2 regions of the Micromonospora sp. CA-269861 genome follow, and region 2 is predicted to be linked to the other one. Evidence: riboswitches for the same ligand, from Rfam matches in the RefSeq annotation. Region 2 holds a riboswitch; the other holds the start of a gene.
The links. Region 2 has a riboswitch for cyclic di-AMP ahead of ACQP0U_RS25105 (coiled-coil domain-containing protein). Riboswitches for the same ligand answer to the same signal wherever they lie in the genome.

Region 1 (3,433 bases), 3.3 Mb from region 2:
GGCGTACGCCGACGGCGCCGGGTGCACGCTGTACAAGCCGCCGAACAGCGACCCGGACAGCACCGACTACTACAAGTGGAAGCGGACCAGCGCCATCGCGGCCCGCTTCACCATCAAGGCGACCGGCACGAGCGTGTTCGCCGCGACCATGCACCTGCCGCAGGAGAACCGGCAGAACGCCTGCGCCGGCGACGGCGACCGGGGCATCGCCAACAGTGGCATCCACCTCGGTGCGGACGCGACCGCGCTGCTGAACGCGTCCACGATCCGCGTGGTGGGGATCGACGCGAACCGCACCGGCATCGCCCCTGGCACGCTCAGCGGCTACGGCATGACCGGGTACGGATCGGCAGCCACCAGCGGCTCCAGCAAGATTGACTATTTGTTCGTCAAGGGCAGCGTGCAATCGTCCGCCGTCGACCACACGGTCGTCGGGACGAAGTCGAACCACAAGGCGCTGTACAGCTTCATCACGTACTGACCCGTCGACGAAGACACCGCGGGCGCCGTCTCCTCGTGAGAGACGGCGCCCGCGGTGGTCAGCGTGCCCGGGTCAGGCGGAGTAGCCCCGGCTGGTGATCCAGTTGGCCAGGTCGATCGTGGTGATCCAGTACGACGGGTCGGCCGGGTTCGCCGAGTCGGCGATCCGCACGGTGCGACCGTTGTCCTTGTAGCCCACGACGGCGATGTAGTGCCCGCCGCCGTAGGAGTGCCAGCCGCCGTCGGTGTCGGAGGCGTCCCCGACGACGTTGGCCACCACGCCGCGGCCGTCGGTGATGGCCTTCACGACGTCGGCCTGGAGCCGGTCCATCTGCGCCGGGCTGGGCGCGCCGGGGAACATCCGGGTCCGGTACGGGGAACCCTTCACCTCGGCGTTGAGCACCCGGGTGGTGTCCTCGGCCGAGTTGGTGCCCATCTCGGTGGTGCCCAGCTCGGCGCCGAGCTCCTCCTGCGTGCGGTCGACGCCGGCGGCGCTGAGCGCGTTCCGGGTGGCCGCCGGCCCGCAGTTGTAGTAGGTGTTCTGCGCCTCGTAGTCGTAGTCGAGGACCTTCGTCGCGGGGGGCTTCGGCGGCGTCGGCTTACGGGTGAGGTCCGGGTTGCTCTTGGCCTTGGCGGCGGGTGACGCGGCGCTGGTGGCCGGGGCGGCCGTGGTCGGCGCGGCGGTGGCCGAGGGGGACGCGTCCCGAACCTCGCTGCGGGAGGCGGCGACGTCGCTGCGCATCTCGGCGACAGTGGTCGCGGTGCGCTGGCTGGCCGGGGCGTCGTCGGCCGTGGTGAGCAGGGCGCCGGTGGTGGTGGCGATCGCGAGGGCCGCGGCGGAGGCGGCAACGATCTGGTACGGGCGCTCGGTGGCGAGGCGGCGGAGCTGACGCTGCAGGGTGTGCTTCACGGGGTCCTCCACGGATCGGGGGGAGAGCGGCACACCGGGGCCGGACCGGTATCCGGGCAGGCGCCAGCGCGCGGACCGTGGTCCGCGGATGGTGAACCGCTCAGGGGAACGCCCGGCGTGGCCGGGCGGGGAAGGCGATGACCCGGGGGTCAGCTCACCGTCGCTTGACGAATGAGCGGGTGCACCGCCGCGCCGTGGAGGCGAGGGAACAACCGAGGGGTGGAAAGGTGCTGCACGAGGAGTTGACTCCTTCCGACACCGCCTACCGGGTTAGCTGACGGATTCGGGCGGGAAGATCGCCCTACCGCGGGCCGTGGCTCGCGGATTCACCCCGGACTTACTGGTGGGTCCCCGGTTCGTTGATCACGATTGAGCGGGTCGGTGCGGCGTCGCGTCTTGCGATCGGTTACCGCACCGGACGGGACGACACTACTGGCCGCTTCGCGCCCTGCCAAGCCAGGTTCACCTGCGTAAACCCCAATCGGCACGACAATTTCTGCGCGTATTGCCGATGATGTGACTCGATGGGACAACCGGTTACGGCGACGCCTGCGGGCGACAACCGGACAGGCCGGAAAGAACGCGACCACAATCGCGGGAACAATGACGCGGATCGCGTCGGGCGTCCGATTCCACAATTACGTGACCGGCCTCACATAACGGATCGGGCTCAACCCACCCGGGCCGGGCGCCAGCGTGCCACGACGGCGGGACGCAACGCCCCGGCCACCGTCCGGCGCGCGGGCACCGGGGTCGGACGCAGCCGGGCTGCCGCCGCGTACGCCTCCTCGGCGAGGGTACGAGCCGACTCGGCGGCCAACTCCGCGGCCCGCCAGGCGGCCCGCTCACGGCCGGCGGCCACCTGGTAGTCCGCCAGCCGCGCATCCCGGACCACACGGCTGATCAGCACCTCCTGCTCGACCGGGTGTCGCCGGGGATCCCAGCCGTGCCGGTGCCCGAACACGTCGCCGAGCTGCGCCATGGTCAGGTCGCCCCGCCAGTACGCCGCCATCGCCGCGCGGTGCAGATAGCGTTCCCGGGCGGCGTACTCGGTGGGGGTGTGCGGGGTCTGCGGGGTGGGCAACGCCCCGGCGCCCGCGAAGCGACGCGCGGCGGTGTCCGCCTCGTCGTACCCGGTCCAGGCCCGCTCCATCTCCTCCTGAGCGGTCAGCCAGGCGGCGCGCCGCCGCTTGGCGGTCGTGGCCGCGCCGGTCGCGGCGACCGCCACCTCCTCGGCGTAGCGGCGCCTGTCGACGGCCTCGGCGGCGGCCAGCTCCCGAGGAGTGGGCCCGGCCGGGGGTCTGTCGTCAGTGGGCCGCTCCCGTTCCGGGCGGGCGGCCAGCACGGTGAGCAGGCCCAGGGTCAGCAGGAACAGCGTCGACCAGATGGCGGCGGCCTGCGGCACCTCGGTCACGAACTGGTAGAAGACGACGGTCTCCATGGTCGGCACCTCGGGGAGAGAGCAGTGCGATGGGGAGCCGCGCCGGCCAGCGGGCCACGGTGGGCCACGGGTCGGCGGGGCAGGGAGCGGGTCGGTCGACAGGGCGCGGCGACGGGACTGTCGTCCCGGTGGCTCAGCGCTCGGGCGGGGCCCGGGAAGCTCGACCGCTCGCACCGTCGACGAGGGGCAGCCGGTCCGACTCGGCCGCGCGGACCGGCAGCACGCCGGCCATGGCAGTGCCCTGATCGCCGGGGAGCGTCACCGGCGTGCCGACCGACCCTGCCGGAACCGACTCCTCGGTGGCCTCCGGCGGGGCCGAGCGCTCCGCGTCCTGCGCCTCGGCGTGCCGGCAGGAGGCCGCCAGCGGCCCGGCAGCGACGAAGGCCGGCACCGCGCTCGACGTTGGCACCGGGCTGGGCATCGACACGGCGGCCGTGGCCGGGCCTGCGCCGAGCGCCAGGGCCGCGACGACGGCGAGGCTGGTCAACACCCGCGTCGCCCAGCGCGCCACCCACCACAGCGGACAGGTGAACGCGACCGGAAGCACGTCCCCACGCTACCGTCGCGCCGACCCTGGCGCACCGACCACGGGCGTGTCGGAT
Region 2 (3,433 bases):
GCCCGGGAGCTGAGCAGCGGTCGGCTGCCGGAGCAACCGGCCTTCGAGGCCGAGATCGCCGAGCGGCCGGAGTTCCGGGAGTTCCTCAAGGCGTGGTGGCCCCGGCTGCACCCCCGGCACGTGCTCGGCTGGCTGGCGCAGCCGGACCGGCTGCGCCGGTACGCCGGGGGAATCCTCTCCTCGGCGGAGATCCGGCTGCTCGACGCCGCGTACCGGAACCTGGACTCGGCCGGGCTGACCATCGCCGACATCGCGCTGCTGGACGAGCTGGACGCACTGCTCGGCAAGCCCGCGCAGCCGGCAAAGGCCCGGCGCGACCCGTTCCAGCTCGCGGGCGGCGTCCGTGAGCTGAGCACCCTCGGCGAGCGGCAGCGGGCCGCCCGCGCGGCGGCCCGCGAGCGGCCGGAGGACTACCGCGACTACGCCCACGTGGTGGTGGACGAGGCGCAGGACGTCTCGCCGATGCAGTGGCGGATGGTCGGTCGACGTGGCCGACTGGCCTCCTGGACAGTGGTGGGTGACCCGGCGCAGACCGCGTGGACCGGCGACCCCGACGAGCTGGACCGGGCCCGCGACCAGGCGCTGGGTCGGCGGAAGCGGCACGATTTCACGCTCACCACCAACTACCGCAACTCCTCGGAGATCTTCGCGGTGGCGGCTGCGGAGATCCGCCGCCTCTACCCCGACCTGCCGCTGCCGACCGCGGTCCGCTCCACCGGGGTCGAGCCGGTCGAGCTGGTGGTGCCCGCGACGGGGCTGGAGACCGCGACCGTGGAGGCCGCCGCCGGCCTGCTGGCCGAGGTGGAGGGCACGGTCGGAGTGATCACGCCGGTCCCCCGCCGCGACGAGGTCGCCGGTTGGCTCGGCGCGCTCGGCGCGCCGAGGTTGCAGGTGGTGACCAGCCTGGAGGCCAAGGGCATGGAGTACGACGGGGTGGTGCTTGTCGCCCCGAGCGAGATCCGCGCGGATCCGGGCGCCGGGGTACGCACCCTGTACGTGGCGCTCTCCCGGGCCACCCAGCGGCTCACCACCATCGACCCGACCGGCTGACATGTGCGGACTGCCGCAAGTGGGAAGCGCTGCCCGTACACTTGCACACATAGCGATGTGAGCATACATTTGACCGGGTCCCGACCAGCGGCGGAAGGTGGTTCTCGTGGGCGCAGGTCATGATCACCACCATGGGTCCGTCGCCAATGCCGCACACCAGCACCGGGGTCGACTCTGGGCGGCGTTCGGGCTGCTCGCCACCCTGATGGTGGTCGAGGCGGTGGTCGCCCTGCACACCGGCTCGCTCGCCCTGCTCTCCGACGCCGGCCACATGTTCACCGACGTGCTCGGCATCGGGATGGCGCTCGCCGCGATCACGGCGACCCGGCGGGCCACCGGCGACCCGCAGCGCACCTTCGGGCTCTACCGACTCGAGGTGCTCGCCGCGCTGGCCAACGCCGTCCTGCTCTCCGGCGTCGCGATCTACGTGGTGATCGAGGCGATCCGTCGCTTCGGCGACCCCCACCAGGTCATCGCCGGCCCGATGCTCGCGGTGGCCGTGCTCGGTCTGCTCGCGAACATCGCCGCCTTCGCCCTGCTGCGCGCCGGGGCCCGGGAGAGCATCAACCTCCAGGGCGCCTACCTGGAGGTGCTCGGCGACCTGCTCGGCTCACTCGGCGTCATCGGCGCGGCGCTGCTCATCACCGTCACCGACTGGTGGTGGGCCGACCCCCTCGTCGCGGTCGCCATCGGCGTGTTCATCCTGCCGCGCACCTGGCGGCTGGCCCGCGCCGCCGTCCGTATCCTCGTGCAGGCCGCCCCGGAGCACCTTCAGGTGACAGCCGTGCACGACCGGCTGGCCGCGGTCCCCGGTGTCGTCGAGGTGCACGACCTGCACGTCTGGACGCTCACCTCGGGCATGGAGGTGGCCTCCGCACACCTGACCATGGCACCCGGCGCGGAGGTCGGCGCGGTGCTCACCGCGGCGCGTACGGCCCTGCACGACGACTTCCGCATCGAGCACGCCACGTTGCAGATCGAGCCCGGCGCCGCCTCCGGAGCGTGCGGCTCCATCGAATGGTGACGCGGCCGTAATTTTCCGTGGTGACGCACGCACCGTCCGTCACATTGGCTGCAGCAGCCCCATCGGCACCGGTAGGCTCGGTCCCGGCCTCCACCAGGCGGCGCCTTCCCGGCGCCGGTGGTGGTCGCCGCCTAATCGCCCAGCTGGGCGAACCGGGGAACCACGTTCCTGGGGTGCATCCGCGTCAGCGGTAGGGATCTTCCGTCCCGAACCCGTCAGCTAACCCGGTCGGCGGCTGACGGAAGGACATGCGCAGTGGCACCAGCACGACCACCCGCCGCCAGACTGGCGGCCCTGATCGTCGCGATGTTCGCCCTCGGCGTCGCGCTTCCGGCCGGCACCGCCTCGGCCGCTCCCCCGACCGGCCTGCGGGCCGCCGCACCCGACTCCGACGAGGAGGGCGGCACCCCGGCGTTGCGCGCCCAACTCGAGGCGGCCAGCAAGGGCTACCTGGACGCGAAGCGCGCCCTGGACACCTCCCTGCAACGGCAGCAGCAACTCGCCACCCAGCTCAAGACCATCGAGGTCGAGATCGACCAGCGCAACGGCAAGGTCGGCGAGATCGCCGAGGTGGCGTACCGCACCGGCCGGCTCGGCGCGATGTCGGCGCTGCTCAACAGCAACACCCCGGAAGGCTTCATGGACCGGGCGGCCGCACTGGACGCGGTGGCCGCCAACGAGGACCGGGTGCTGCGCGACCTGCTGGACAGCAAGGACAAGGCCAACCGCACCCGGGTCGCCCTGGACGGCGAGATCAACGAACAGCGCAAGCAGGTCGCGGTGATGGCCAAGCGCAAGGAACAGGCCGAACGGGCCCTGACCGTCGCCACCGCACCCAAGCCGCAGACCACCGCCGACAGCGGCTCCAACCGGGGCACCTCCAGCGCCAACGCGAAGGCCGCGCCGCGCAACTCCGACGGCTCCTGGCCCTCCGAGTCGTGCAGTGTCAACGACCCCACGCCGGCCAACGGCTGCATCACCCCGCGCACCCTGCACGCGCTCAACCAGGCCAAGGCCGCGGGCTTCACCAGGTACGTCTCGTGCCACCGCCCCAGCGGCTCCGGTGAACACCCGAAGGGCCGGGCCTGCGACTTCGCGGCACAGAAGAACGGCTTCGGCGGGAACGCCACCGGCGGCGACAAGACGTACGGCAACAACCTGGCCGCCTACTTCATCCGCAACGCGGACCGGCTCGCCGTGCTCTACGTGATCTGGTACAGGCAGATCTGGCTGCCCAGCAGCGGGTGGAAGTCCTACAGCGGGGCGAACGGCACCCCGTCCACCGACCACACCAACCACGTACACCTGTCGGTCTACTGACCCACGCTCGGTGATGCCGGTGAGTCATCGTGATGGCTC

Region 1: linked by a shared signal. The riboswitch ahead of ACQP0U_RS09970 (C39 family peptidase) and the one ahead of ACQP0U_RS25105 (coiled-coil domain-containing protein) in region 2 are both predicted to bind cyclic di-AMP.

What each region holds. Positions count from the first base shown of each region.
Region 1 covers NZ_CP192014.1:2,166,347-2,169,779, reverse strand. The annotation lists gene ACQP0U_RS09975 (hypothetical protein) at 1-481, shown strand, start outside; gene ACQP0U_RS09970 (C39 family peptidase) at 554-1,402, opposite strand; cyclic di-AMP (ydaO/yuaA leader) riboswitch at 1,635-1,776, opposite strand; gene ACQP0U_RS09965 (hypothetical protein) at 2,061-2,831, opposite strand; gene ACQP0U_RS09960 (hypothetical protein) at 2,965-3,378, opposite strand.
Region 2 covers NZ_CP192014.1:5,497,462-5,500,894, forward strand. The annotation lists gene ACQP0U_RS25095 (HelD family protein) at 1-1,050, shown strand, start outside; gene ACQP0U_RS25100 (cation diffusion facilitator family transporter) at 1,157-2,074, shown strand; cyclic di-AMP (ydaO/yuaA leader) riboswitch at 2,193-2,324, shown strand; gene ACQP0U_RS25105 (coiled-coil domain-containing protein) at 2,330-3,394, shown strand.